Regions from separate parts of the Streptomyces sp. NPDC044061 genome, predicted to be linked through region 1. Evidence: riboswitches for the same ligand, from Rfam matches in the RefSeq annotation. Region 1 holds a riboswitch; the other holds the start of a gene.
What was found. A riboswitch is a leader RNA that binds a small molecule or an ion and turns the genes downstream of it on or off. The one in region 1 is predicted to bind guanidine.
Positions count from the first base shown of each region.

Region 2: linked by a shared signal. The riboswitch ahead of AC07CM_RS31285 (MBL fold metallo-hydrolase) and the one ahead of AC07CM_RS08825 (DMT family transporter) in region 1 are both predicted to bind guanidine.

Region 1 covers NZ_JBWKFL010000004.1:335,640-357,243, forward strand. The annotation lists gene AC07CM_RS08730 (helix-turn-helix domain-containing protein) at 136-981, shown strand; gene AC07CM_RS08735 (DUF397 domain-containing protein) at 981-1,196, shown strand; partial or broken gene AC07CM_RS08740 (DUF5753 domain-containing protein) at 1,270-1,740, shown strand; gene AC07CM_RS08745 (TIGR03118 family protein) at 2,098-3,285, shown strand; gene AC07CM_RS08750 (MOSC domain-containing protein) at 3,500-4,042, shown strand; gene AC07CM_RS08755 (DUF2267 domain-containing protein) at 4,171-4,659, opposite strand; gene AC07CM_RS08760 (hypothetical protein) at 4,851-5,156, shown strand; gene AC07CM_RS08765 (GlxA family transcriptional regulator) at 5,184-6,146, opposite strand; gene AC07CM_RS08770 (hypothetical protein) at 6,308-6,757, shown strand; gene AC07CM_RS08775 (SGNH/GDSL hydrolase family protein) at 6,790-8,124, opposite strand; gene AC07CM_RS08780 (DUF445 domain-containing protein) at 8,321-9,634, shown strand; gene AC07CM_RS08785 (MFS transporter) at 9,686-11,239, shown strand; gene rdgB (RdgB/HAM1 family non-canonical purine NTP pyrophosphatase) at 11,286-11,888, shown strand; tRNA gene AC07CM_RS08795 (tRNA-Leu) at 11,944-12,016, opposite strand; gene AC07CM_RS08800 (HNH endonuclease) at 12,042-12,695, opposite strand; gene AC07CM_RS08805 (HNH endonuclease signature motif containing protein) at 12,692-13,345, opposite strand; gene bcp (thioredoxin-dependent thiol peroxidase) at 13,485-13,952, opposite strand; gene AC07CM_RS08815 (DUF3618 domain-containing protein) at 14,046-14,375, shown strand; gene AC07CM_RS08820 (GroES family chaperonin) at 14,469-14,771, shown strand; guanidine-III (ykkC-III) riboswitch at 14,828-14,898, shown strand; gene AC07CM_RS08825 (DMT family transporter) at 14,936-15,256, shown strand; gene AC07CM_RS08830 (transglycosylase domain-containing protein) at 15,264-18,041, opposite strand; gene AC07CM_RS08835 (ABC transporter permease) at 19,338-20,138, shown strand; gene AC07CM_RS08840 (ABC transporter permease) at 20,131-20,955, shown strand; gene AC07CM_RS08845 (ABC transporter ATP-binding protein) at 20,958-21,604, shown strand, end outside.
Region 2 covers NZ_JBWKFL010000022.1:93-8,461, reverse strand. The annotation lists gene AC07CM_RS31310 (class I SAM-dependent methyltransferase) at 1-555, shown strand, start outside; gene AC07CM_RS31305 (hypothetical protein) at 682-936, shown strand; gene AC07CM_RS31300 (APC family permease) at 1,132-2,778, opposite strand; gene AC07CM_RS31295 (FAD-dependent oxidoreductase) at 2,909-4,141, opposite strand; gene AC07CM_RS31290 (PP2C family protein-serine/threonine phosphatase) at 4,447-5,565, shown strand; guanidine-III (ykkC-III) riboswitch at 5,634-5,701, shown strand; gene AC07CM_RS31285 (MBL fold metallo-hydrolase) at 5,714-6,592, shown strand; gene AC07CM_RS31280 (XdhC family protein) at 6,629-7,771, opposite strand; partial or broken gene AC07CM_RS31275 (molybdopterin cofactor-binding domain-containing protein) at 7,764-8,369, opposite strand, start outside.

The DNA of each region.
Region 1 (21,604 bases):
AAACTCTCAAAATGGAACTCTCATAACTGGGCAAGTGGAGCGCGGCGACACCCAACACGCCCCGGCGCACACCACCTTGCCGTCTCCTCAAGAGGTCGAGGACGATCTAGCGCATCGACAGAAAGGGTCGCAGGCATGGCAGTTGGACCCACCACTCGGCGGCGTCAATTGGGAGCCGACCTTCGTCGACTCCGGGAGCTGAAAGGGCTGACCCTGGAGGAGGCGGGGGCTCGCGTCGGGATCTCGAAGGCGACGCTCAGTCGCTACGAGACGAAGGAAGGGGCTGTGAAGTGGCCAGCCATCGACGCTCTTTGCCGCGAGTACGGTGCTCCGGATGAGGAACGTCTGGCGCTGGTCGAGCTAGCCAAGGGCGCCAAGATCCAGGGATGGTGGCGCTCCCTCGCGGACCCCATCCCCGAGTCCATGAACCTCATGCTCACGCTCGAAGACGAGGTTGTACGCGAGGACCACTACGCCTGCATGTATGTCCCTGGCCTACTTCAGACGCGCGCATATGCCGAAGTCGTCCACCGAGCCTCGGAAGTGCATTGCACGGAGCGTGAGGTCCAGCACATGGTCGACATCCGCATGAGGCGCCAGGAGTTGCTGGATCGCGAGCAACCACCGCATCTCTGGTGTGTGATCGACGAGGCAGCTCTCCGACGGCTGGTGGGCGGCCGAGAGGTCATGCGACAGCAACTGGACCATCTGCTCACCATCTCCGAGCGGCCGCATGTCACCCTCCAAGTGCTGCCGTTCGCCTGCGGCGCGCACGCGGCTACCGTCGGCAGCTTCGCTGTTCTGCGCGGGCAAGCTCCAGAGCTGGACGTGGTGTACGTAGACCTCATCGGTGGAGGCCTCTTCATGGAGAAGCCCCAGGAACTCGAACGTTATAGGTTGGCGTTCGAGTACCTAAGCGCCCAGGCGCTCGATTTCGAGTCCTCAGCCGAGCTCATCGACCGGATCAACAAGGAGCTTTGATGACAGCATCGTCACAACTGCGGTGGTTCAAGTCATCTTATAGCGGTGGCAGCGGAACGGAGTGCGTGGAGTGTGCGCATACCTCTGAAGGCATGCACATACGCGACTCGAAGCAGAACGGACCAACTATCGGACTCGGAGGCGAGGCTTGGGAGTTCTTCATTTGGGCGGTCGCCCATGGTGCAGGAAGCACCGAGACAAGAGACGGTGCATGAATCTCCATGTCGGGCTCGCCCACAGCCTCAGCGACTCGGCCTGCTCGTCGGCGACCGACGGGCCACAGAGAGGTCAGAACACAGAGCTGTCCACACTGGGCTAGCGAAGAATGCCAAGTAGCAAGGCTGGTGGAACTCCTTCGCAGACTCCATTCCCGAGAGCGTGAACCTGTTGCTCACCCCTGAGGACGAAGCAGTGCGCGAGAGCCACTTCTCCAGCGTCTACGTCCCTGGCCTCTTGCAGGCGCGCGCCTACAGCACAGCACTGCAGAAGGCCAACGAAGTACCTCTGGAGCATGCCGGGATCGAGCGCCTGGTCGATATCCGTATGAAGCGGCAGGAGATCCTCACCCGCCCGAAGCCACCGCGCCTGTTGGCCATCCTCGACGAGTCCGTGATCCGCCGCGTCGTCGGGTCACCTCAGATCATGAAGGAGCAGCTCGAGCAACTACTCGAAGTCAACGAGTAGCCCCACATCACGCTCCAAGTGCTGCCCTTCTCCAAGGGAGCCCATGCCGCCGCGCTGGGAAGCTTCGTCGTCCTCAAGGAGCGGGAGAAGCGGGCGGCTGCCGGGCAGGCAGAGCCATTCGAGGAAGAGGATCTCTACGACGATGTGCGCGCGTGACGATGCCTGCCGGGCATGCCCTCTCCCGCACCCCGCCGTCACGCCGGCGGCGGATCGCCTCTGACGTCCAGGCCGCCAGGTCGGCCGCGACCGCCAGAGGCCCGGTCCAGGTCAAGGTCCAGTCGTGGCCGTTCACCGGGGCTCTCGGTTGCCGGTGGACGGCAGCGTCAAATTCCGTCCAACGATCACGGGGCCTGCGTGTCGCTTATGTGTGTATTTACGGTCGCATGAGATTACTTCTTTCTGTTCGCTCGTACTTGAACAGGAGTAATCCGCATGGCATCACAGGCACCCACCCGCAGACCCCGCCCCAGCCTGCAGCGGCTGACCACGGTCACGCTCGCCCTCGGCACGCTCGGCACGCTCGGCGCGCTCGTCGCCGCGACGCCGGCGGGGGCCGCGGGCTCACCGCGCAGGGCCGATCACGGGTTCCGGGAGCGCGACCTGGTGTCCGACATCCCGGGCCGGGCGGAGAAGACCGACCCGAACCTGGTCAACCCCTGGGGTCTGGTCCGTACGCCCGCCGGCAACATCTTCGTCTCGGACAACGGCTCGAACCTGGCCACGAAGTACTCGGGCGCTCGGGACAACCAGCCGGTGAACATCCTCTCCCAGGTCGTGTCGATCCCCGAGGGCGGCGCCCCGACCGGGGTCGTACGCAACGACACCGACGCCTTCCGCTTCACCGACCCCGGGTCGGGGAAGTCCGGGGTCGCCCGCTACCTCTTCGCGGGGGAGGACGGTGACATCTTCGCCTTCAACAAGGACGTGAACCCGACGAGCGCCGTACGGGTGGCACACGAGAACAGTGACGGCGAGAACGCCATCTTCAAGGGCCTGGCGCTCGTGCCGGGCAAGAAGGAGTACGGAGAGGACTGCAACAAGGGGGGTAAGTGCCGCGAGCCGCGTCTGCTGATCGCGAACTTCCGTGACGCGCGCATCGACAGCTTCGACAAGAAGTTCCACCTCCTGCCGCCGGACAGCCGATTCCAGGACCCGAACATCCCGGGCGGCTTCGCACCGTTCGACGTCAAGCTGATCGGCGACCGGGTCTTCGTGACCTACGCCAAGCAGGACGCCGGCAAGGAGGACGACGTCGCCGGTCCCGGCAACGGCTTCATCGACGTGTTCAGCACCGAGGGCAAGCTGCTCAAGCGCTTCGCGAGCCACGGCGTGCTCAACTCGCCCTGGGGTCTGGAGACGGCGCCCGAGAAGTTCGGGAAGTTCTCCGGTGACCTGCTCGTCGGCAACTTCGGAGACGGCAGGATCAACGTCTTCGACCTGCGGACCGGCCACTTCGAGGGAACCCTTCGGGACCGCAACGGGCACCCGATCGTGATCCCGGGACTCTGGGGGCTCCAGCGCGGCACCGACAAGTCGGGCGGCCGGAACAGCGTCTGGTTCGCGGCGGGCATCAACGACGAGAACAACGGGCTCCTCGGCACTCTCCGCGCCGCGAAGTAGGACGAGAAGTAGGACGAGAAACAGAGCACGAACCAGGGCGAGGGGTAGGGCGAGGAGTACCGCGTCGCCGTACCTGCGGGTGCTCGGCCGGCGGATTCAGTCGTCGGCCGAGCACCCGCCCCCGGCCTACCGCCATCAGGGCCGCGTCGGGGCGGGTTAGGCTCTCGGCTGATCTTGGGACCGAGAGCGGACAAGCGGAAGCGGGGGTTGCGACATGGGCGGGACTGTCACTGCCGTCAGCAGTAACGGGGAGTACTCCTTCACCAAGCACAACCGGGAGAGCATCACGTTGCTCGCCGGGCTCGGGGTCGAAGGGGACGTGCACGCGGGGGTGACCGTCAAGCATCGGTCTCGGGTTGCTCAGGATCCGACTCAGCCCAATCTGCGGCAGGTCCACCTCATTCATGAGGAGCTGTTCGAGGAAGCAAGGGAGCACGGTTTCCGGGTCGGTGCCGGGGAGCTCGGCGAGAACATCACCACCCGCGGCATCGATCTGCTCGGACTGCCCACGGGAACGGTGCTGCGGATCGGGGACGAGGCCGTCGTCGAGGTGACCGGGCTGCGCAATCCCTGTGCTCAGATCGACAACTTCCAGCGCGGGCTGCTGAAGGAGGTCGTCGGGCGCGGCGAGGACGGGCGCGTCCGGTACAAGGCCGGTGTCATGGGTGTCGTGCGGGTGGGTGGCCTTGTGCGGCCCGGTGATGGGATCGCCGTAGAGCTGCCGGACGCGCCGCATCGGGCGCTTGAGCGGGTCTGAGGGAGGCGCCGGGTCCGAGGGAGGCACCCGGTCCGAGGAGGGCCGTCGCGGGGCCGGGGAAGAGCTCCAGTAGGTCTCGTGGCGGTGGGCGCCGCCGGGCGGTTGTGCGGCGCCCCGAGTCCGGAGGACTATGCCGGCGATGCCGTCGGTGCCAGGTCCGCTCGGCCGAACAGGAGGGCGTAACCGGGTGGGAGTTGGGTCAGGAGTCGGGTGGTCAGGGGGTCGCCGAGGCCGTCCGCCAGGACGCTGAGCACCGAGCTGACGTCCCAGCGGGCCGTCGCGGGCGTCGAGCCCTCGATGCGGGTCGCCACCGACTCGACGAACTCACGAGCCGTGAGGGGGACGGTCACGGGGATCTGGGATGCGACCAGCTTGCCGGCCTCCCGGGGGAGGGACTGAACCAGGGCCACTCGTTCGTCGCCGATGACGTGCGCGCCCAGAGCTGACAGGACGATACGGGTGATTCGTTCCGCCTCCGCCCTCGTCGGGTACTGGCCCGCCTCGCGCACCGCCTCCGTCAGCTCCGGCCAGCCGGCGTCCTCGGCCGCCTCGGGTATGCGAGGGCGCGGGGACGGGGTGGGGATCGTGGATCTCTGCTGCGGGGTCGTCACGGTCATCGCGCTGGCTCCTCCTCCGGGACGCTGCGGAACACCGGACGCCCGGTACCCCGTAATGCCTCGGACATGGGGTGGAGTTCGGCCAATGTGCGGCCGGGTGGGAAACCTGACAAGCCTGGACTCAGGTTCGGGGAGGGGTCCCGCCTGCGCGTTAGCCTCAGACCCGAGAAGAGACGCACAAGGAGGCAGTCATGGCCAGGGTTCCCAGCGCGGTGGTCGCCGCGACCGGGCTCGTCGGTGGTTACGGCGTCGCACGCTGGACCAAGAAGCGGCAGCTCGGCGGGGCCGTTCTGGCCGTCGCCGGTGCCGCCGCCGCTCAGCAGTGGCGCAAGCAGGCGGGCGGGAAGGCCGCCGGCGTGCTCACCGCCGCCTATGTAGCCGCGTTCGCCGGGTCCCACCCGCTGGCCAAGAAGGTCGGCGCCTGGCCCTCGGTCCTCGGTGTCGCCGGCGCGGTGGCCCTCGCCTCCTGGGCCGTCGCCGACCGGCACCAGGGCTGACCGGCCGACGGCGGGGCCGACAGCGCCCTACGACACCCCTACCGAGCCCCTCGCCCGGAACGCCCTCCGGTACGCCTGCGGGCTCGTCCCCACCACCCGGCGGAAACGCTCCCTGAAGGCCGTCGGGGAGCCGAAGCCCGCCTGGGCGGCGATCCGCTCCACCGGGTACGGCGTCGTCTCCAGCAGGTACTGCGCCCGCCGCACCCGCGCCCGGTGCAGCCACTGCAGCGGTGTCGTGCCGGTCTGTTCGCGGAAGCGGCGGTTGAGAGTACGGCTGCTCATGCGGGCCCGGGCCGCGATCTCCTCCAGGGTGAGGTCGCGCTCGCAGTGGTCCTCCAGCCAGGCCAGGAGGGGCTCCAGAGTCGCGCCGGCGGGCGCCGGGGGCAGATCGTGGACGATGAACTGGGCCTGCCCGCCCTCCCGTTCCAGCGGCATCACGGACATCCGGGCCGTGTGCGCGGCGACCGCCGAGCCGTGGTCCTTGCGGATCATGTGCAGACACATGTCCATGGCCGCGGCGGCGCCCGCCGAGGTGAGGAACTGGCCGTTGTCGACGTAGAGGACGTTCGGGTCGACGGTGATCCCGGGGTACATCTCCGCGAGGGCTCCGGCCGCGTGCCAGTGGGTCGTCGCCCGCAGGCCGTCCAGCAGGCCGGTGGCCGCGAGGACGAACGCGCCCACGCAGATCGACGCGACGCGCGTGCCCTTCGCCGCCGCCGCGCGCACCGCCTCCGCGACGCCCGGCGGCAGTGGCGCGGTCGGGTCGGCGACGCCCGGCAGGATGATCGTGTCCGCGTCCGTCAGCGCCTCCAGACCGTACGGCGCCCGGACCGTGAATGCCCCCGCGCTGACCTCACCCGCCGGGGAGCAGACCCGCACCCGGTAGGCGGGGCGGCCGTCCGGCAGCCGGGCCCAGCCGAAGGTGTCGATCGGGACGGACAGGTCGAACGGGATCACCTGGTCCAGCGCCAGGACGGCCACGGTGTGCATGGCAGGAATCTAGTCGTGCGACGGATTGACGCCAAGCCACGCAGCCTGGCTGGACTGCCCGAGACCCCTGTTGTGCGAGGAGAGACGGGCTGGCGGGAATCCGTCGAGTGGTGGCAATCACGCCACTTCTGCGGGAACCGCCGCCCGCATAGCGTCCCTGCGTGACCAAGTTCCTCCTCGCCGTCCACGTACTCGCCGCGATCGTCGCCATCGGGCCCGTCACCGTCGCCGCCAGCATGTTCCCGCCCGCCGCACGCAGGGTGCTGGCCGCCCCGGACGACACCCGGGCCGCGCAGACCCTGGGGCTGCTGCACCGGACGTGCCGCGTGTACGCGGTCGTCGGCGTCGTCGTCCCGGTGTTCGGGTTCGCCACCGCGAGCGACATGGGCGTGCTCGGCAGCGCCTGGCTGATCGTGTCCATCGCCCTGACCGCCCTCGCCGCGCTGGTGCTCGGCGCGCTGGTGCTGCCGGCCCAGACCGCGCTCGTGGAGGGCGGCGGCACGCGCGGGACGACCGTGCGGCTGGCCATGTTCACCGGGATGTTCAACCTGCTGTGGGCGGCCGTGACGATCCTGATGATCGTACGGCCGGGGTCGACGACCGGAGCCTGAGCCACCGTCATCGACCCCTGTACGCGGGTGCTTTACAGCTCCGCCTGCCCCGCACCCTTCAGCGCCGTCAGGTCGAAGACCTCACCCATCCTGGCGAAGCCCAGGTCGCTGGGGTGCAGGTGGTCGCCCGAGTCGTAGTCGGGGCGCAGGCGTCGGGGCTCGTACGGGTCCCTGAGGGCCCTGTCGAAGTCGACGACGGCGTCGTACACCCGGCCCGCCCGGATCTGGGCGTTGACCTGCTGACGCACCGCCTCCCGTGCCGGGGTCCAGCCGCGGTGGCCCCTGAACGGCATGAGGGTGGCGCCCACGACCTTCAGACCGCGGGCGTGGGCCTGGCGGACCAGGGTGCGCAGACCGTCGGCGATCCGGTTCGGGTCGGCCAGCTTCGGGTTGCGCAGGATGTCGTTGATGCCGAGGTCGACGACCACGACCTTGACGTCGGTCCGGGAGAGCACGTCCCGGCCGAACCGGCCGAGCCCGCTCTGGTTCTCGGCCGGGCGGCCGAGGCCGTCGGCGAGGACCTGGTTGCCGCTGATGCCCTCGTTGACGATGCCGTAGCGGGGCAGGGCGTCGCCGCTCTCGACGGCCGTGCGCAGGCGCCCGGCGAGGACGTCGGTCCACCGGCGGTTGGCGCCGACGGCGGAGGTTATGCCGTCGGTGATGGAGTCCCCGAAGACGACGACCGTGCCGGTGGCCTCGTTGCTGAGGACGTCAAGGGCCGTCAGATAGCGCCAGTACGCCGTCTGTTCGGTGTACGGCATGCCGGTCGCGTCCTCGGTGCGGTCGCCCTCGGCGACGTACGACACCTGCCGCGCGTGCGGGTGGTAGGTCACCGGGCCGGACGGGATGCGCGAGTAGGTGGTGACCAGGACGTCCGTGTCGTGCGGGATGCCGAGGCGGACGGCGTCGCTGAGCACCTGGCCGCCGGGCGGGATGACCACACTGGTGCCGCCGTTGAAGGTGAGGCGCCGCATCGTCTGCGCGTCGGCCGCCGCCGTGCCGTCGCCGGCCGCCAGGGCGAGCGAGGCGTGCGCGATGGTCAGCGCGGACTGGCCGTAGAGATTGGACAGCGTGATGCGGGCACTCGTCCCTCCGGTGCTCGCGTGCACGACGTTGCGCACGGAGCGCCCGGCCAGGCCGCCGGTCTCGGTGCCCGGCTCGCCGCCCACGGGCGCCGTGGACCAGGAGCCGACCCAGGTGCCGGTGGAGGCGGGAGCGACGGAGGAGTCGCGGTGCGGACGGTTGTCCGCGAAGGTGCTGCGGGGGGTGCCGTCGTCGGCGGCCACCGTGAGGTAAATGACGGCGGACAGAACCACGACCAGTGCGACGAGCGCACTCAGGACGGCATAACCATGACGCTTGGTCACGCTTTTGTTGTTCTCCTCGAGAGATGGGAGCCCAAGGCTCCGATCCGGAGAGTCCATGATGCGTCATGGGCTCGGGAGAGCTGACAGGGACCTGCCGCAAACCCCCGGTGAGACAGACGCCGGGAACTCCTGTTCCGTTCCGGGAGTCGGTCAGGAAGGGACAATTGTGTGCGGGATCACCGAACGGGTGGAGCTGATGGAACGTACGGAGACGGAAACACCGAGCCGGACGACGTCGTACCGGACCATGACCGCGTTCACCCCGGCCGACGAGGAACGCCGGCGCGGGGTGCGGCGCATGAAGCTGACGGCGACCGGCATGCTGCTGTTCGTGGCGGTCGTCTACGTGCTGGCCACCTGGGCCTCGCACGAGGGCGCGGGGCCATGGACGCGCTATGTGGCGGCGGCCGCCGAAGCCGGCATGGTCGGCGCGCTCGCCGACTGGTTCGCGGTCACCGCCCTCTTCCGGCACCCGCTCGGACTGCCCATCCCGCACACCGCGATCATCCCGACCAAGAAGGACCAGCTCGGCGTCTCCCTCGGCGAGTTCGTCGGCGAGAACTTCCTCTCCCAGGACGTCGTACGGCAGCGGCTGCGCTCCGTCGGCATCGGCAGCCGGCTCGGCGCCTGGCTGGCCGAACCGGAACACGCCGACCGCGTCACGGCCGAGCTGGCCACCGCCCTCAGAGGAGCCCTGACCGTCCTGCGCGACTCCGACGTGCAGGCGGTCGTCGGAGAGGCGATCACCCGGCGGGCCGACGCCCAGGAGATCGCGCCCGGCATCGGCAAGATGCTGGAGAAGGTCGTGGCCGACGGCGGGCACAAACGCGTGGTCGACCTGGTCGTCTCCCGCGCCCACGACTGGCTCGTGCTGCACCGCGGCGACGTGATGGTCGCCGTCGAGGGGGGCGCACCCGGCTGGACCCCGCGATTCGTGGACAAGAAGGTCGGCGAGCGCGTCTACAAGGAGCTGCTGCGCTTCTGCGCCGAGATACGGGACATGCCCTCCCACCCCGCCCGCGGCGCCCTCGACCGCTTCCTCACCGACTTCGCCTCCGACCTGCAGTCCGACACGGACACCCGCGCCCGGGTCGAGCGGCTCAAGGGCGAGGTGCTCGGCCGCGGCGAGGTACAGGACCTGATCGCCTCCGCCTGGACCGCCGTACGATCCATGATCGTCGCGGCCGCCGAGGACGAGCGCAGCGAGCTGCGGCTGCGCGTACGCGCCGCCCTGCTCTCCCTCGGGTCACGCATGGCGAGCGAGCCCAAGGTCCAGGAGAAGGTCGACAGCTGGGTCGAGGGCGCGGCCGTGCACGTCGTGACCACCTACCGCAAGGAGATCACCTCCCTGATCACCGACACGGTGGCCGGCTGGGACGCCGAGCACACCACCCGCAAGATCGAGGCCCACATCGGCCGAGACCTGCAGTTCATCCGGATCAACGGCACGGTCGTCGGCTCACTGGCCGGCCTGCTCATCTACGTCGTCTCGCACGGCCTCGGGGCCTAACCGCACCGGACCAGGGCACCCGTCTCCTCGTCCTCGACGAGGAGGGAGCCCATGAGCACAGCAGCCGAGACACCGTCGCCGAACGCCGGCCGGACCATCACCACCGACATCCCCGCCCGACTCGACCGTCTCCCCTGGTCCCGCTGGCACTGGACGATCGTGATCGGGCTGGGCACCGTGTGGATCCTCGACGGCCTCGAGGTCACCGTCGTCGGCAACATCGCCGGCCGCCTCTCCGAGCCCGGCAGCGGCCTGGCCATCTCCTCCGGCCAGGTCACCGGCACCGCCGCCGCGCTGTACGTGGCGGGCGCCTGCTTCGGCGCCCTGTTCTGGGGCCGGCTGACCGACCGCTTCGGCCGCAAGAACCTCTTCATGATCACCCTGGCCGTGTACCTCGCGGCCACCGCCCTGACCTCGATCTCCTTCGCACCCTGGTGGTTCTTCCTCTTCCGGTTCCTGACCGGATTCGGCATCGGCGGCGAGTACGCGGCGATCAACTCCGCGATCGACGAGCTGATCCCGGCCCAGTACCGCGGCCGGGTCGACCTGATCATCAACGGCAGCTTCTGGCTGGGCGCGGTCGGCGGCTCCCTGCTCTCCATCGTCGCGCTCAACACCGGCCTGCTGCCCGCGAACCTCGGCTGGCGCCTCACCTTCGCCCTCGGCGCCCTCCTCGCGCTGGTGATCCTGCTCGTACGACGCCACGTCCCCGAAAGCCCCCGCTGGCTGCTGATCCACGGCAGGGACCAGGAGGCGGAGGAGATCGTCTCCGGCATCGAACGGCGGATCGAGACGGAGAAGAGCGAGCCGCTCGCCGAACCGGAGGGCGAGCTGGAGATCCACCAGCGCAGGAGCATCACCTTCCTCGAGATCGCCCGCACGATCTTCGCCGACTACCGCAAGCGGGCCGTCCTCGGCTTCTCCCTCTTCATCGGCCAGGCGTTCCTCTACAACGCGATCACCTTCGGCTTCGGCGCGATCCTCACCAAGTTCTTCGACGTGCCCGCCGACCGCACCGGCTACTACTTCGCGGTCATCGCCGTCGGCAACTTCTGCGGCCCGCTGCTGCTCGGCAAGCTCTTCGACACCGTCGGCCGCAGGGTGATGATCTCCTCGACCTACCTCCTGTCGGGCCTGCTGCTGTTCGGCACCGCCTGGCTCTTCGACCGGGGCTCGCTGAGCGCGGGCACGCTGACCGCCTGCTGGTGCGCGGTCCTCTTCTTCGCCTCGGCCGGCGCCTCCAGCGCCTACCTGACCGTCTCGGAGATCTTCCCGATGGAGACCCGGGCCATGTCCATCGCCTTCTTCTACGCCCTCGGCACCGCCGCCGGCGGCATCAGCGGCCCGCTGCTGTTCGCCGACCTCACCAACACCGGCAAGGTCGGCGACACCGTCCTCGCCTTCCAGATCGGCGCGGCCCTGATGTGCGCGGCGGGCCTCGTCGCGGCGGCACTCGCGGTACGCGCCGAACGCCGCTCCCTGGAGGACGTCGCCCGCCCCCTGACGGCCGCCGCGAGCAAGGCGAAGGCGGCGACCAGGAGCGCCCGCGCATCGACCCCCGGCAGGCAGGGACCCACGGCACCACCGGCCGTCGGCAGGCCGTGAGGGGCGGAGTCCTCGGGGGCCGGGCCCGACAGGGATACTGGCCCCCATGACCCGCTTGATCCTCGCCACCCGTAACGCCGGAAAGATCACCGAGCTGAGGGCCATCCTCGCCGACGCAGGACTGCCGCACGAACTCGTCGGCACGGATGCCTACCCGGACGTCCCCGACGTCAAGGAGACGGGTGTGACGTTCGCGGAGAACGCCCTGCTGAAGGCCCACGCCCTCGCCCGGGCCACCGGTCTGCCCGCCGTCGCCGACGACTCCGGCCTCTGCGTCGACGTCCTCGGCGGCGCCCCCGGCATCTTCTCCGCCCGCTGGGCGGGCAAGCACGGCGACGACAAGGCCAACCTTGACCTGCTCCTCGCCCAGCTGTCCGACATCGCGGAGGAGCACCGGGCCGCCCACTTCGCCTGCGCCGCCGCCCTGGCCCTGCCGGACGGCACGGAGCGGGTGGTCGAGGGCCGACTGCTGGGCACCCTGCGGCACGCCCCGGCGGGCACGAACGGCTTCGGCTACGACCCGATCCTCCAGCCGGAGGGGCAGACGCGGACCTGCGCCGAGCTGAGCCCCGAGGAGAAGAACGCGATCAGCCACCGGGGGAAGGCGTTCCGGGCGCTGGTGCCGGTGGTGCGGGAGCTGCTGGGCTGACTGCGTGAAGGAACCCCGCACCTTTGAATCGCAGGTACGGGGTTCCTTTTGCCTGTGCGCCCGGTCGGATTCGAACCGACAAACACGACCACCTAAAGATCGCCGCTCGGCCGTTGGCGTACGGGCGCTCACACCGCGCCCTACTGTACTGGGCTACTCGCTGCGGCGCCGACCCCCTCTGCACCAGGTGCCTGTGACGGCGTGGCAGTTGGGGCACAGCAATCGCAGATTCTCCAGTCGGTCGTCGCTCCAGTCACCGTTGATGTGATCGACCTCCAGCGTCATCGGCTGCCCGAACCACTCGGAGCCGACCCCGCACTCGGCGCACCTCCCCGGTACGCCCGACTCCCGGAGCGCACGGCGCAGGAGATGGGTGCGCGTCCGACGTCGGCCATCATGCTTGACCAGCACGTCCTCGGGGCGCCTGGAAGAGTCCGCACGGGCCTTGCCTCGCTGGTGCGCTTGCCCCAGGAAGTGACCAGTAGAGATGCCCCCTTCAGCGGCCCACTGGCAGAGCAGCGCGCGCTGAGTACCTGTATCCGGGCGACCCAGGCGACGCAGCGTCTCTGCGATGGAGATCGACTCGGTAACCGCGACACGCAACTCCTCGAGCCCGGGACGGGCAACCCTGCCCGACTCGGAGAAGTGGGAGATGTCGATCCCGAAGTGCGCGAACCTCTGTGCGAGGTATCGACGCAACTTGCCGTACGGGCGAGTACCGAAGTAGACGATGACCTCGTCGAGGCCGGCGCACCGCTCGGCGGCTTCTTCCAACCGCTCACGCGTGTACTGAACGCCGTTGCTCATGCGGCGCCACCCTTGGCACGCCTTTTGCCCCGACCGCGGTAATTGTCCGTGACGGAGTGGCAGTTGGGGCAGAGGAACCGAACGTTCTCGATGCGGTTGTCGCGCCAGTTCCCGTCGATGTGATCGACCTCAAGAGGGAGCGGACGGCCTCGCCACACCGGCCCCGTGCCGCAGGAGGCACAACGCTCCGCGATGCCGGTGGAGGTCATGGCCCACTTCAGGCGGTCGCTCGGAATGCGCCGGGCGTGGCCGACCGACTGCTCGACGAGCAGGGCTTCCGGCGTTCGGGCGTTCCACGGCTTCCCCCGCTGTGTCGGCACGCGGAAGTGCGTGGTGTCGATCCCGTATGCCTTGATCCGCCGGCTGATGTGCGTGTGGTGACCGCCGACGACCTCCAGCCCGAGCCGCCGCAGCACCTCGCACACGTTCGTGGAGGCAGCCACAGCCTCTGCAAGGACCTCCCGGGTCCACCTCACCCCCTCCCGCTCGAAGTTCGACACATCCACTCCCAGCTTCCGCATCCGCCCGAGCACGTACCGCCGCGTCGAGCTCCTCGGATCCACCCCCAACCTCTCCAGCGCCTCCGACAACGTCCGTGCCCCACGAGCCGCCTCCTCCAGCCGCTCCTTGGTGTATGCACTGGCCCCCATCGAGTGCCCTCCGTTCCGGCTGCACGTTCGCAGTGCGTACGGATTAACGAACCGGTTGTCGGACAGTCACGCCCGGAAAGGGGAAGCGGCCCGCGCCGGAGTGTTCCGGTGCGGGCCGCTCGCCGTCGGAAGGGGACTCTCAGATGCCGAGGTCCTTGATGATCTTGGCTACGTGGCCCGTGGCGCGGACGTTGTACAGGGCCCGTTCGACCTTGCCCTCCTCGTCCACGATGATCGTGGAGCGGATGACGCCCATGTAGGTCTTGCCGTAGTTCTTCTTCTCGCCGTAGGCGGCGTAGGACTCGGTGACCTTCTTGTCGGGGTCGGCGAGCAGGGTGATCTTCAGGGACTCCTTCTCCCGGAACTTCGCCAGCTTCTCCGGGTTGTCCGGGGAGATGCCGATGACGTCGTAGCCGGCGCCCGCCAGGAGGGACAGGTTGTCCGTGAAGTCGCAGGCCTGCTTGGTGCAGCCTGGAGTGAGGGCGGCGGGGTAGAAGTAGACGATGACCTTGCGGCCCTTGTGGTCCGACAGGGAGACCTGGTTGCCGTCGGCGTCGGAGAGGGTGAAGGCGGGGGCCACGTCCCCCGGCTGGAGTCGCTCGCTCATCGGGCCAGCGTAACCGGGGGGCCTTGCGGCGCGGTGCGACCATGAGCTGACAGACTGTCCGGAACAGCATCAGGAGACTTCGGAGGCCGTACGGTGGCGGACACGTCGGACACCAGAACCCCGGCGCAGATCGAGGCGGACATCAAGACCCGCCGCGCAGTGCTGGCCGAGACGCTCGACGAGATCGGGGTGCGGGTGCATCCGAAGACGATCGTCGGGGACGCCAAGGCCAAGGTCGTCGCCAATATCGATCACACGGTGGGACGTGCGTACGTCCAGGTCAACCGCGTGGTGAGTGAGGTGCGGGCGCAGTTCGTGGACGAGGAGGGCGCGCCGCGGCTGGAGCGGGTCGTGCCTGTCGCGCTGGTGCTGGTCGGGGTCGTCGGGCTGGTCGCCTTCGGCTCGCGGCGGCGCAAGCGCTGACCGGGGTCGTACGGGCGGGTCACAGGCAGGTAGGTTCGAGGCGTGAGCGCCAACAGAAACAGCAACCCTCAGCACGACAAGCTGCCCATCCGGATGCTGCACGACCGGGTTCTCGTGCGTCAGGAGACCGGTGAGGGCGAGCGGCGGTCGGGCGGCGGCATCCTGATTCCCGCGACCGCGGCCGTCGGGCGGCGGCTGGCCTGGGCCGAGGTCGTCGCGGTCGGGCAGAACGTACGGACCGTGGAGCCGGGTGACCGGGTCCTGTTCGACCCGGAGGACCGGGCCGAGGTCGAGGTGCGGGGCGTGGCGTACGTGCTCATGCGGGAGCGGGATCTGCACGCGGTGGCAGCGGACCGGTTCGAGGGGACCGAGGACTCGACGGGCCTGTACCTCTGACACTTCTGGTTCCAGGGTCGAAAGGGGCTGGTGGCAGTGGTCACCAGCCCCTTTCGCGCGCTTTTGCTATGTTCGAAGGAGCCCGACGAGACGCGCCGTACCGGGATGCAGGCAAAGACGACGCACCGGAGAACAGGTTTTCGTCGTCTCGGAGGTGCTTTCTCGTGGCCTGGGTTCTGTTGATCGTGGCCGGTCTGCTCGAGGTGGGCTGGTCGATCGGGATGAAGTACACCGACGGGTTCAGCCGGGTCGTGCCCAGTGTGTTCACCGGTGCGGGGATCGTCGCCAGCATGGTGTTGCTGTCGTATGCCGCCAAGTCGCTGCCCATCGGTACCGCCTACGGCGTGTGGGTGGGCATCGGGGCGGCGGGGGCGGCGGTGCTCGGCATGGTGGTGCTGGGTGAGCCGGTCACCGCCGCCCGGATCTTCTTCGTGTGTCTGCTGCTGGTCGCCGTCGTGGGCCTGAAGGCGACCAGCGGTCACTGACCTGTTCCTAGGGTTGTCCTCCTGTGTCGGTGCCCGTGGTTCCGCCGGGTGTGCCGCCGCCGGTCGCCGTGTCACCGCCGGTGGTTCCGCCGGGTGTGCCGCCGCCGGTCGCCGTGTCACCGCCGGTGGTTCCGCCGCCGGTGTCGGCGCCCGTGGTGGTCGTGCCGCCACCGTCGGTGGTCGTACCGCCGTCCGTCGTGGTGCCGCCGTCGGTGGTGGTGCCGGTGGTGGTGCCGCCGTCGGTGGGGGTTCCGGTGGGCGTGCTGGTGCTGCCGCCGTTGTCCTGGCCGCCGTCGGTGGTGGTGCCGCCGTTGTCCTGGCCTCCGGTGCCGGGCTGGTCGGAGGGTTCGGTGCTCGGGGGCTGGATCACGTCGGCGCCCTGCTGGAGCTGGAGGTCGAAGTCGGTGACCGGCTTGCCCTTGAGCGCGTCGCGCGTGTACTGGGCCCAGATGTCGGTGGGCGGGCCGCCGCCGTTCATACGGGGCTGGCCGAGGGCGTAGTACAGCGACTTGTGCGCGGCCGTGACCGGGTCCTGGCCCATGACGGAGACCACGGTGGCGAGGTCGGGGGTGTAGCCCGCGAACCAGGCGGCGGTGTCCTCCTCGGCGGTGCCGGTCTTGCCGGCCGCGGGGCGGCCTGCGGCCTGGGCGGCGGTGGCGGTGCCGTTGTCGACCACGCTCTGCAGGACGGAGGTGGTGGTGTCGGCGGCCTCGCGGCTGACGGCCTGCTTGGTCTGCCGGTCGGGCAGCTCGACCTCCTGGGTGCTGTCCTTGGTGATCTTCTCGATCATGGTGTACGTGCCGTGCTTGCCGTGGTTGGCGAGCGTGGCGTACCCCTCCGCCATGTCGAGGACGCTGGCGGTGGCGGTGCCGAGGGCGATGGACGGGTAGGGCTGGAGGTCCTTGGTGCCGGCGGGGATGCCGAGGTCGACGGCGGTCTGCTTGACCTTGGCGGGGCCGACGTCGACGGCCATCTGAGCGTAGACGGAGTTGACCGAGAGGTCGGTGGCCTTGCGGACGGTGATGTCGCCGTACGACTTCTGGTCCTCGTTCGCGGGGGCGTAGGCGCCGCCGCTCCAGCCCTGTACGGGGCGCCTGTTGGTGCCGTCGTACGTGGTGTTCGGGGTGATGGTCTGGCCGTCCTGGGTGGTGGAGCTGTTCTGGACCGCCGAGGTGAACACGAAGGGCTTGAAGGTGGAGCCGACCTGGAAGTCGCCTCGGGTGGCGCCGTTGGTGTACTGCTTCACGTAGTCGATGCCGCCGTACAGGGCGACGACCTTGCCGGTCTTTGGGTCGACGGAGGCGCCGCCGGCGCGGACGTAGTTGTCGACCTTGCGGTTCTTCTTGTCCAGCTTGGACATCAGCTGGTCGTCGACGGCCTTGACGAAGGCGTTCTGCTTGTCCTTCTGGAACGTGGTGGTGATGCGGTAGCCGCCGCCCTCCAGCTGCTCCTTGGTGAGGATGTCGTTCTCGGTGAGGTAGTCCTTGACGGCCTCGACGAGGTAGCCGCGCTGGCCGGAGAGGCCGGTGGAGATGGTCTGCTCCTTCGGCATGGGGAACTTCAGGCGGGCGCGCTCGGACTGGCTGAGCCAGCCCTTGGTGACCATGCCGTCCAGGACGTAGTTCCAGCGGGCGACGGCTGAGGCCTTGTTCTCGGGGTGGGCCACGACGTCGTACTCGCTCGGCGCGTTGACGAGGGCGGCGAGGTAGGCGGCGCGGGCCGGGTCGAGGTCGGCGGCGTCCTTGCCGTAGTAGGCCTGGGCGGCGGACTGGATGCCGTAGGCGCTGCGGCCGAAGTAGCTGGTGTTGAGGTAGCCCTCGAGGATCTGGTTCTTGCTCTTGTTGCGGTCCAGCTTGATCGAGATGAAGAACTCCTTGGCCTTGCGGGTGACGGTCTGTTCCTGGGCCAGGTAGTAGTTCTTCACGTACTGCTGGGTGATGGTGGAGCCGGACTGCTTGCCCTTGCCGGTGGCCGTGTTCCAGCCGGCGCGGAGCATGGCCTTGGGGTCGACGGCGGACTCGGTGTAGAAGTCGCGGTCCTCGGCGGCCAGTACGGCGTGCTGAGCGGCCTTGGAGACCTGGGCGAGCGTGACGTTCTCGCGGTTGATCTGGCCGTCGCGGGCGAGCTGGGAGCCGTCGGCGTAGAGGTAGACGTTGCTCTGCTTGGTGGCGAGGGCGTTGGCGGGCGGGATGTTCACCATCGAGTAGCCGATGAAGAACAGGCCGATGATCAGCAGGATGCCGATCAGGAAGGTGCCGAGCACCATGCGCCAGGTGGGGATGAGCCGCCGCCATCCGGTCCGCTTGGGCCGCTTGGGCTTCTTGCCGTTGCCGCCGCCTCCGGAGGGGGTGAGGGCGGTGGGATCGGCGGGGTCGGTGCCGGGGGCGGTCCGGGAAGCGGAGCCGGTGCGGGGTGCGCGGGGCGCGGGAGCCGCGGGGCTCGCCGCCCCGGCGGCCTTGGACGTCGCCTGGGCGGCGGCGCCCGCGAGTCCGGCCCGTGCCGCCTCGGCCGCGGCTGCGGCACCGGCTCCGGCGCCGGCCGACTTGGCCGCGCCGACCGCGGCAGATGACCCGAAAGCCTGAGAAGTCCTGGATGTCGGGGTGGAAGGAGACGGCTTGGGGGCCTGCTCCGGCCGTGCCGGCTCACCCTGCCGGGGCGCGCTGACGCGCCGGAGTACCTGGGTGCTCTCGGGAGCCTGTTCGGTCCCGCCGTCCGCGTCTGGCCGCCCCGGGCCACCCGTCTTGCCGGACCCGTCTGCCGGAGAAGCCTTGATCCGCCGAAGCACCTGCGTACTCTCGGCCGACTGGGACGCCTCGGAGGCCTTGGCCCCACCGGAAGACTCGTGCCGGCGGGAGGCCTGGGTGGCGTCGGAACGCCGTGAGTCGCCGGAGCGCCGGGGCTCGCCGGGCTGCTGGGACTCGCCGGAGCGCTGGGATTCGCCGGACCGCCGACCCTGACCGGAACCCTGGGACGCACCGGGCCGCTGGGGCTCGCCCTTGCCGGAACCACCAGAAGCCTCGGCTCCCGTACGACCGGGGGCCGCCGCACTGCCGGACGCCCCCGTACCGCCGGAGGCTCCCGCACTGCCCGAGGCCCCCGAACCGCCGGAGGCCGCCGCACTACCCGAGGCCCCCGAACGACCGGAGGCCGCCGCACCACCGGACGCCCCCGTACCGCCGGAGGCCGCCGCACTACCCGAGGCCCCCGAACGACCGGAGGCCGCCGCACTACCCGAGGCCCCCGAACGACCGGAGGCCGCCGCACCACCGGACGCCCCCGTACCGCCGGAGGCCGCCGCACTACCCGAGGCCCCCGAACGACCGGAGGCCGCCGCACCGCCCGAGGCCCCCGTAGTGCCGGACGCCTCTCCCCTGGCCGGAGCCCCGGTCCCGAGGTTCGGTTCGGTCGAGCGGGGACCCGGAACGGGGCGGCCCGCGCGGGCCGCCTGGGCCGCGCGGCGTGCCTGGTCCAGGCGGCCGGTCCGGGCCGCCGGAACCGAGGGGTTCCGGGACGGCCGCTCCTCCGGGGACCGCTTCTCCGGGGACGCCTCGGCACCCTTGTCGGCGCCCGTGGCCTCCTCGGAGGACCCCTTACCGGCGCCCTTGGCCCCCTCGGCGGACCCCGCCGACCGCTGCCTGGCTTGCTCGGCTCCGTCGGCCGACCTCGCCGACCCCGTCTCCGCGCCTTCGGCTCCCTCGGCAGACCCCGTACCGGCGCCCCTGGCCCCCTCGGCCGGCCCCTGGCCGGCTCGCTCGGCATCGTCCGGGGCCGGGGGTGTGTGCTTGCGGTCCGCCGGCTCTCCGGGCCCTTCAGCCGGCAGCGGATTGCCTGGCGCCCCGCCCTTGTCCTGCTGCTGCGGCTGCGGCTCGTCGCTCATCTCGTGCACGGACTCCTGTTTCGCGTCGTACGTTTCCCGTACGCCTCGTACGCCTTCTGCGCCCCCTGTTTGAAGACTCTCGCACCTGGCGTTCCGTTCCCGGATTCCGGCACGCTTCGGCCACGAAAATGCGTGGCCGGGTGCCGGGCCTCCGGACTAGGCTCCTGCGCTTCGGTGTCGAGCTGTCCAGGGAGGTCGACTGACGTGGGCGCGGGACGGTTGTACGTGGCCGTCGCGGCGGGGGGATTCAGACGGTACGCGACGTATCGGGCGGCGACTGCGGCAGGGGTCTTCACCAACACGGTCTTCGGGCTGATCCTCGTGTACACCTACCTGGCGCTGTGGGACGAGAAGCCGCACCTCGGAGGCTATGACCAGGCGCAGGCTGTCACCTTCGTATGGCTGGGGCAGGCGCTGTACGCGACGCTGGCGATCCAGGGGGGCGGTTTCGAGACCGAGTTCATGGAACGCATCCGTACGGGTGAGGTCGCGATCGATCTCTACCGGCCGGCCGACCTGCAACTGTGGTGGCTGGCGAACGACTTGGGCCGGGCGCTGTTCCAGCTGCTGGGGCGTGGAGTGATTCCGTTCACCTTCGGGGCGCTCTGCTTCCCCACCGCGCTCCCGGCCGACCCGGGGACGTGGCTGGCCTTCCTGGTGACCGTCGTCCTCGCGATGATCGTCAGCTTCGGGATCCGCTACCTGGTGGCGCTTACGGGGTTCTGGCTGATGGACGGCACGGGGGCGCTGCAGGCGCTGATGGTCACCGGCATCTTCTGTTCGGGGATGACCCTGCCGCTGAACGCCTTCCCCGGGGCGCTCGGCGAGGTCGTACGGGCGCTGCCCTGGGCGGCGCAGGTCCAGGTGCCGGCGGATGTGCTGATGGGGACGGCCGCCCCGTTGCCCGCCCTCGTCTTCCAGGCGGTGTGGGCGGTGGTGCTGCTGGGGGCCGGGCGGCTGGTGCAGACGGCGGCGGCGCGGAGGGTGGTGGTGCAGGGTGGGTGAGCGCAACGCCCTGGTCGAGGGGCTCCGCGCCTACCGGCTGATCTCCGGGATGTGGATCCGCTCCACGCTGACCTACCGGGTGTCCTTCGCGATGACCGCGTTCGGCGGTCTGGTGGTGACCGGCCTCGACTTCGTCGCGATCCTGCTGATGTTCTCGCGGGTGGACGCCCTCGGTGGCTGGTCGCTGCCCGAGGTGGCGTTCCTGTACGGCCTGTCGGCGAGCTCGTTCGGGATCGCGGACCTGGCGATCGGCTCGGCGGGCCGGCTGGGCACCCGGGTGCGTGACGGCACGCTCGACACCCTGCTGGTGCGGCCCGCGCCCGTGCTGGCGCAGGTGGCCGCCGACCGGTTCGCGCTGCGCCGGGTCGGCCGCGTCGCCCAGGGGGCGCTGGTGCTGGGGTACGCGCTGGTCGCGTCGGACATCGCCTGGACGCCGGTCAGGGTGCTGATGGTGCCGGGGATGCTGGTCTGCGGCGGGGTGATCTTCTCGGCGCTGTTCGTGGCGGGGGCGGCGTTCCAGTTCGTGGCGCAGGACGCGTCCGAGGTGCAGTCGGCGTTCACGTACGGCGGTCAGACGCTGTTGCAGTACCCGCCGACGGTGTTCGGCAAGGAGCTGGTGCGCGGGGTGACGTTCATGCTGCCGCTGGCCTTCGTCAACTGGGTGCCGGCGGCCTATGTGCTGGGGCGGCCCTATCCGCTGGGCGGTCTGCCCGAGTGGGCGGCCTTCGCGCCGCCGCTGGTGGCGGTGGTGTGCTGCGCGGCGGCGGGGCTGGCCTGGCGGGCGGGCCTTCGGTCCTATCGGAGTACAGGGAGTTAGCGGTGGAGACGTTCATCGAGGTGGACCGGGTCGAGAAGGTCTTCGACGTGCGCAGGAGGACCGGGTTCCTGAAGCGGGAGCGGCGACAGGTGCGGGCGGTGGACTCGATCTCGTTCACCGTGGCGCGCGGCGAGATGGTCGGCTACATCGGCCCGAACGGTGCCGGGAAGTCGACCACGATCAAGATGCTGACGGGCATCCTGACGCCGAGCGCCGGCCGGCTGCGGGTGGCGGGGATCGATCCGTCGCGGGAGCGGACGCGGCTGGCGCACCGGATAGGGGTGGTGTTCGGGCAGCGGACGACACTGTGGTGGGACCTGCCGCTGATCGACTCCTACCGGCTGGCGCATCTCATGTACCGGATCCCGTACGCCCGGTACCGGAAGAACCTGGACCGCTGCGTCGAACTGCTGGAGCTGGAAGACCTGTTGGATGTTCCGGTGCGGCAGCTTTCGCTGGGCCAGCGGATGCGCGGGGACATCGCGGCGGCGCTGCTGCACGATCCGGAGGTGCTGTACCTGGACGAGCCGACGATCGGTCTGGACGTCGTCTCGAAGGCCAAGGTGCGGGGTTTCCTGAAGGAGTTGAACGCGGAGCGCGGCACGACCGTGCTGCTGACGACGCACGATCTGCAGGACATCGAGCAGTT
Region 2 (8,369 bases), on a different contig from region 1:
CTGGCCGGCACCGGGCAGTGGACGGTGCAGGCAGTCGACCCCTCGCCGGACATGCTGGACATCGCCCGCGCCGACCGCCCACACCCTCGTACCTCCTACCGGCTGTTCGACGGCCGCGCCCTGCCCTGGCTCGCCGACGCCAGCGTGGATGCCGCCGTGTGCTGCCTGGTCTACTGCACGGACCCCGACGACGACCGGCTGGCCTCCCTCACCGCCGAGGTCCGCCGGGTCCTGCGTCCCGGTGCCCCGTACCTGCTCGCGGACCTCAACCCCGCGGCGACCGGCGTGGCCTTCTCGACCCTGCGCAACGGCGAACCAGGAGCGGTGTACGGCGACGGCGACCTCGTGCCCACGCTGCTGCGCCTGCGCGACGGCGCCATGATGAGCACGGTCACCCACCACCGCTCCCTCGATCGGTACCGGTCCTTCCTGACCGGGGCGGGGTTCCCCTCCCCGACCGTGGACCTGCCCACCCTGCCCGCCGACGCCGCCGCGGAGCACGCACCGGCGGAGACCCGTATCGCCCCCTACATGATCCTCACGGCTCACGCCTGACAGGTGCGCCGCGGTAGACGGTGCGCGGGTCGCCGGTCGCGTCGACGAGCAGGGTCGGCCGGTCCTTCGGGATCATCGTCGGGCGTTCGCGCGGCGGGTCCCAGAGCGCGCACGGCGATGTCGTTCGTGACGGGACCGAACAGGGTGTCCCGGGTCCCGGCACGCCACAGATCCCGCCAAGTAGAGCTCCAGCCGCGCGGTGCGGCCACGTCGCCGCACAGGATCGCCTGGGCGGACGTGCTCGTCCACCCGGTGGGCGCCGAGCCCCATGGGGCTGCGGGCGGCGGCTGCCTGGTCCGCGGCGCCGGCGATCCGGTCGTCGGTGACCAGGTGGTGCACGGACCGGCTCAACTCGTCGTGGGTGCGGCACGGCCCGGGTGAACGGCCTGGCGGCTTCGCGGCCGCCACCGGCGTGGCGACCAGCAGCACCGCCGTGGCCACGGCGGCGAGGCCGGTACGTCCGCGGAGTGCGGAACTCGGTGAGGGGGATCGCCATGCGGCATTGCGCCAGGCTCCGCCCGCGCCACGAGGGTCGGCACCAACGGAGCAGCGGAGGAAGTGCCCACAGGCGCGCGGTCAGACGACGTCCTCTTCCTCCGGGACGACGACCTGGTCGATCAGCCGCTGGATCCGCTCGCCGGGCAGCGCGACCGCCAGGGCCCAGTAGTAGATGAGGAGAGAGAAGGCGGCGACGACGCCGATGTCCCACCAGAGCGGGAACCAGGGGTGCTTGAGGGGTCCGAAGTCACTGAGGAAGACGATCAGGCCCATCCCGACGAGGTAGACGGGCAGCCACTGGGCCGCGCGCAGGTCGAGCTGGGGAGTGATCGGGTTCATCTTGAAGACCCGGTTGGCGATCAGGATGACATAGCCGATGAGGATGGCGACGCCGAGCTTCCAGTCGGTGGTCCAACCCGACCACAGGATCAGCAGGTTGGCGACGACGAAGGCCAGCGGTGACATCCAGCCGGCGCCGGGGAGGCGGTAGGGGCGGTGGGCCGCGGGCAGCCGGTCGCGGAACACGCCGAGGGAGAGCGGAGCACCGGCGTACATGAGCACGCTGGCGCTGGTGATCAGCCCGACGAGGGAGCGCCAACTGGGGAAGGGCAGGAAGCAGATGCAGCCGATCACGAAGGCGGTGATGAGGCCGGCCCAGGGGACACCGCGCCGGTTGGTGGTCTCGAACACGGAGGGGACGTAGCCGTTGCGGCTGAGGCCGTAGGAGACGCGGGAGGAGCCGGTGATGTAGATGAGGCCGGTCCCGGCGGGGGAGATCACGGCGTCGAGGTAGAGGACGGTGGCCAGCCAGCCGAGGCCGATGAGGGTGGCGACCTGGGCGAACGGGCCGCTCAGCGCGTTGAAGGCGGAGGTGGCCCAGTGGCTGCCGATCTGGGACGCGGGCAGTGCGGCGAGGAAGGTGACCTGCAGGAGGATGTAGATCACGATACCGAGGACGATCGATCCGATCACCGCGCGCGGGATGTCGCGCTTGGGGTTGGCGCTCTCGCCGGCGAGCTGGTCGGCCTGCTCGAATCCCAGCAGGGCGAAGATGATGCCGCTGGTGGAGACGGCGGAGAGGATGCCCTTGGCCCCGTAGGGGTCGAACCCGTCGGCCGCGGTGAAGTTGCTCGCGTGGAACTGGGCGATGGCGAACACGAAGATCGTGAGCAGCGGGACGCCGACCTTCCACCAGGTCGCCGCGCTGTTGGTGCGGGCCAGCAGACGGATGCTGAGGAAGTTGACGGCCGTGATGACCGCCATCAGGCCTACGGCGACGGCGATACCGGGCGGGGTCAGCACGTGCTCGCCGCCCTGGATCTTCTCCCAGCCGCTCGCCCAGGAGTAGTGCTGGGCGTAGGTGATCATCGCCAGCACCTCGATGGGCGCCACCGTGGCCGCCTGCAGCCAGGAGAACCAGCCGAAGGAGGCGCCGGCGGCTCCGCCGAAGGCGTAGTGCGGGAAGCGTGCGGTGCCGCCGGAGACCGGATACATGCCGCCGAGTTCGGCGTGCACCAGCGCGAGGATCAGGATGGCGAGGCCGCCGATGGCCCAGGAGATGATCGCTGCCGGTCCCGCCGCCGCGAGGGCGCCCTGCGCGCCGAACAGCCATCCGGATCCGATGATCGAGCCCTCGGAGGCCCAGATCAGCCCGATGAAGCCGATTTCGCGTCTCAGTCCCGGACGGTGCGTTCCCGAGGCGGGCGACGACTGGGATACGGCCATGTTCCACACCCCCTGCGCAGGGTGCTGCTCAACACCATCGTGCCACGGCTGGGCGGGGCCGGCGGGTGCCGGGTCGGGGCCAATTGCCGGGTGCGGGGCACCAAGCGCACGCGTGCCGGGGCCGCGGCGGCTAACGCACGGCCGCGCCCGGTGGGCGTTCCCGAAGTGCGCCGTATCCGATGAAGTACGCGGGGAGGCGGCGCGCCCAACGTGACCTGGTGAGCAGGCGTGCGAGGCGCTGGGCCCGCTCGGCGCTGCCGAGGGGCGGCCGGCCCTGCAGGACCGGAGCGATGAAGCGGGCGTGGGCCGTGCGCTGGAGCGCCTGTGTGGCGACCGTCGTCGGACGGCGGCGGCGTTGCACACCGCGTACGTCGCGCAGGCCCACGGTCCCCCGGTTCAGTGGCTCTGCCAGGTGGCGGGCGGCGGCAACGGCGTCCTGGACCGCGAGGTTGATCCCGATGCCGAAGACCGGGGACATCGCGTGCGCGGCGTCGCCGATGCACAGCAGACCCGGGCGGTGCCAGCGGCGCAGTCGGTCGAGGCGCACGTCGAGGAGCTTCACCTCGTCCCACGAGCGCAGGCCGTGCGCACGGTCGGCGAGCCAGGGGACGGCCGCGGTGAAGTCGGCCAGGAAGCGGTCGAGGCCGGCGGCGCGGCGCTGGGGGTCGGTGCCCTTGGGGATGAGTGCGGCGCACTGCCAGTAGTCGCCGCGGTCGATCATGGCGGTCAGGAAGCGCTCGCCGGCGCCGCCGACGAGCCCGCGCGGGTCCGCGCTGTGCCGTGGCAGGCGGAACCACCAGGCGTCCATCGGGCAGCTGAATCGGTGCAGGCCCAGTTCGGGCCGGGAGCGGGCCAGTGAGCCGCGGCCGTCGCAGGCGACGGTGAGCACGGCGCGCAACTCGCCGGTTTGACCTTCGCAGGTGCGGTAGCGCACCCCGGTCACGCGGCCGGACTCGATCAGGAAGGAGGTCGCCTCCGTGTTCATCCGCAGGTCGAAGGTGGGTTCGCGCCGGGCCTCGTCGGCGAGCAGGTCCAGCAGGTCCCACTGGGGCACCATCGCCACGTAGTTGTAGGGGCCGGGCAGCACCGTGAGGTCCGCGACGGTGACCGCCGAGTGGCCGGTCCCTACGGGCAGCTGGACGGTGTTCACCCGGCGTTGGGGCAGCTGCGCGAACCGCTCGGCCAGGCCCAGGTCGTCCAGCAGCGCCAGTGTGGAGGGGTGGACGGTGTCGCCGCGGAAGTCGCGCAGGAAGTCGGCGTGCTTCTCCAGCACCGTCACCCGGACGCCGGAGCGGGCGAGCAGCAGGGCGAGCACCATGCCCGCGGGGCCGCCTCCCACTACACAACAGGTGGTCCGATCCATGACAGGCCCTGCCCTTCGAGAGCAGTAATTCATCAGTCGATGAATATTATCACGCCCGGGTGGGCCGGAACATGCCGCCGAGTGGACCAATCACCGGTGTGCCGCGAGCGGGCGCAGCAGGCTGGACCTCTTGTCGAGGTCATATGACTGGAGTCCGGTGTGCCGAGGCCGCACAAGCCGAACCCTCGGGCGTGTCGTTCGCCCGAACGCCACGTCCTCAGGACCGCTCCGGCCGGTCCGCCGGGTTCCGCGCGCGGGAGCCACGGGTGAGGAACGGGCGTGCCGTTCGGTTGCCGGGGGTCGGCATGGCCGTACGGACCCAGTTGCCCGCTCCCCCGGCGTGGATGCGCTGGCTTCCGGTCATGTACGTCGCGATCGTGCTGCTGCTCGAGCCGCTGACCCCCGTGGACTGGCCGGTGAGCTTCGTGCTGATCGCCCTCCCTCTGGTGACCGCCTTCGCCCACGGGCCCGTCACGGTCGCCGCCGCCACGGCGTTCGCCATCCTCCTCGAAGGGGTGCTGGCCGGTACCCCGTGCTGTGCGGGCCGGTCCGTCGGCTACCTGTGGGACCGCCACTACGTGGCCGCCTATGTGTGCACCGCCCTGGTGGGCGCCCTCGGCACGATCCTGGCCGCCCATCGGACCCGCCGAGAGCGCACGCTCGCCGACGTGCGCTTCGTGGCCGAGATCGCGCAGCGCGTCCTGCTCAGACCGGTTCCGCACCGCATCGGCGACCTTCTCCTGGAAAGCCTGTACCTCTCGGCCGCCGCCGAGGCACGCATCGGCGGCGACCTGTACGAGGCCGTCCCCACCGCGTACGGGGTCCGCATGCTCGTCGGCGACGTCCGGGGCAAGGGTCTGCTCGCCGTCGAGACCGCCGCCGCCCTGCTCGGCGCGTTCCGCGAGGCGGCGCACGACGAACCCGATCTGCCCGCGCTCGCCGACCGCGTGGAGACGAGCATGAGCCGCAGGGCGACACTGCTCGGTGGCAGCGAGATGAGCGAACGGTTCGTCACCGCCGTGTTCGCCGAGATCCCCACCGACGGCCATGTCGTCCGCGTCGTCAACTGCGGTCACCCTCCCCCGCTCCGCGTCCGCCCCGACGAGGTGCGCGAACTGGACCGGGGCCGGTCAGCCCCGCCGTTGAACCTCGGGATGCTGGTCGGCGACCCGTATCACGTCGACGTCTATGAATTCCGGCCCGGCGACCAGCTCCTGCTGTTCACGGACGGCATCACGGAGACCCGCGACCCCGCCGGCTCCTTCTACCCCCTGGCCCAGCGCCTCCGTTCCTGGGGGCCGCTGCCGCCGCGCGAGCTGCTGGAACGGCTCCATCAGGACCTGCTGGACTACAGCCACGACCGCCTGCAGGACGACATCGCGGCGCTGACCGCCTGTCTGCTCACCGAAGACAGGTCCACGTGAACGGGGGGCGGGCGTCGGGGCGTCGTCCGCGCGATCCGTGGCCGCTGGGCAGCGTGGTAGCGTCCCGATCGGAGGCTCGGACGTGCCTGCCCCGGACGAGATGTGCGCCGTACCCGGCCCGCCAAGACGACGCACGCGCGGAGACATCGTGGACACCGGCACCCACCAGATCGACTTCACCGCCGCCGCTCCCCTGCCCCGGCCGCTGGACGTGCGGTGGATCCACGGCTCACCGTCGGCCAAGCACAACACCGACCCGGACATCCAGGTCCACGCGTACGACGAGCACACGTTCATCCTGCGGCAGAACATGGCGGTCCACTACGAGGCGCCGTTCCTGTTCCTGCTGTGCGGCAACGAGCGTGCCGTGCTGATCGACACCGGCGCCACCGAGTCCGCCGAGTTCTTCCCGCTGCGCCGGGTGGTCGACGAACTGCTCGCGGACTGGCTCGACCGTCACCCCCGGGACGGCTACCACCTGCTCGTGCTGCACACCCACGCGCACGGCGACCACATCGCGGGCGACGAGCAGTTCGCGGGACGGCCCGACACCACGGTGGTGGGCGCCGACCGCGACACCGCCTGGCGGTACTTCGGGTTCGACACGGCCCCGGACGCAGTCGCCCGTGTCGACCTGGGCGGCCGGGTGCTGGAGTGCCTGGCCACCCCGGGCCACCACGAGGCGGCCGTCACCTACTACGACCCGGCCACCGGTCTCCTGCTCACCGGCGACAGCGTCTATCCCGGACGGCTCTACATCCAGGACGTTGCCGCCTTCACCCGCAGCATCGACCGCCTGATCGAGTTCGCCGACCACCGGCCGGTCACCCATGTGCTGGGCTGCCACATCGAGATGACGACCGAACCGGGCGTGGACTACCCGGTCCGCACCACCCACCAGCCCGACGAGCCACCCCTCCAGCTGACCCCCGCCCACCTGCGCCGGATCAGGGACGCGCTCGACCGACTCGGCGACGACCGCACCTGGCGTGCCCACTCCGACTTCGTCCTCTGCCCCCACACCTGAGCGTCCGGGCGGACCGGCCACCGTCCGCTCGTCCGCTCAGGCCGCCGTCGCCCCGCCGTCCTCCGCACGGTCGCGATGGATCGGTGTCGTCGAGCCGGTCAGGGGAGCGCCCGTACCGCCTCGCCTGGCCGCGACGATCTCCGCCATGATCGACAGGGCGGTCTCCTCCGGTGTACGGGCGCCGAGGTCGAGGCCGATCGGGGAGCGCAGCCGGGCCAGCTCCCGTTCGCTCACGCCTTCTTCGCGCAGCCGCCGATCGCGTTCCTCGTGGGTGCGGCGCGACCCCATCGCGCCGACGAACGACACCGGCATCGCCAGGGCCGTCTTCAGCAGGGGTATGTCGAACTTCGCGTCGTGGGTGAGGACGCACAGGACGGTGCGGGCGTCCGTCCCGGTGCGCCGCAGGTAGCGGTGGGGCCAGTCGACGACGACCTCGTCGGCGTCGGGGAAGCGGGCCCGCGTGGCGAAGACGGGCCGGGCGTCGCAGACGGTCACGTGGTAGCCGAGGAACTTGCCGGCACGCGCCAGCGCCGACGCGAAGTCCACCGCGCCGAAGACGATCATCCGCGGGGGCGGCACGTTCGACTCGACCAGGAGAGTGAGGCCGCCGGGGCAGTGCGAGCCGTCCGCCGAGAGCTCCACCGTGCCCGTGCGCCCCGCCTCCAGCAGTGCGCGGGCCTCGGCCGCCGCGGTCCGGTCCAGCTCGGGGTGGCCGCCCAGACCGCCCTCGTACGTGCCGTCCCCGCGCACCAGCAGGGCACGGCCGAGGAGTTCGGCCGGGCCGCGCGCGACCCGGGCCAGGGCCGCCGGCTCGCCGTCGACGGCGGCCGAAAGGGCCGACGCCAGGACCGCACGAACGGGCGCCTGTGCGCCCACCGGCGTGATCAGCACGTCGATGGTGCCGCCGCAGGTCAGCCCCACGGCGAAGGCGTCGTCGTCGCTGTAGCCGAACCGCTCGGTGACGCTCTCGCCCGTCTCGAGCGCCTGCAGGCACAGGTCGTACACCGCGCCCTCCACGCAGCCGCCGGAGACCGAGCCGACGACGGTGCCCGCGCCGTCGACGGCGAGGGCGGCGCCGGGACCGCGCGGCGCGCTGCCGCCCACCGCGAGCACGGTGGCCACGGCGAAGTCCCGGCCCTCCTCGCTCCAGCGGAGCAACTTCTCTGCCACGTCAAGCACTTGGTGCCCCCGCCAGGATGACGCGGTCGGGCCTGATCGGCAGGCTGCGGTGCCGTACTCCGGTCGCGTGCCAGACCGCGTTGGCGATGGCGGCCGCGGCGCCGACGATGCCGATCTCACCGATGCCCTTGATCCCGATCGGGTCCTTCGGGTCCGTGTCGTCGATCCAGTCGGCCTCGATGGACGGGACGTCGGCGTGGGTGGCGACGTGATAGCCGGCGAGGTCGGCACCCACGTGGCCGCCCGAGGCGTGGTCCCGGACCGCCTCCTCGTGCAGGGCCATGGAGATGCCCCAGGTCATGCCGCCGACGAACTGGCTGCGCGCGGTGAGCGGGTTGACGATCCGGCCCGCCGCGAAGATGCCCAGCATGCGTCGCACGCGCACCTCGCCGGTGGTGACGTCCACGGCCACTTCGGCGAACTGCGCCCCGAAGGAGTGGCGTTCGGCCGACCTGAGGGCTGCGACGGCCGCGGTGGTGTCCGACCGCACGGTGATTCCCTCCGGCGGGATGTCGGTGCCGAGGGCCAGCCGGTCGCGCAGTTCGTCGGCCGCGGCCGTGACCGCCCAGGACCAGGAGCGGGTGCCCATGGAACCGCC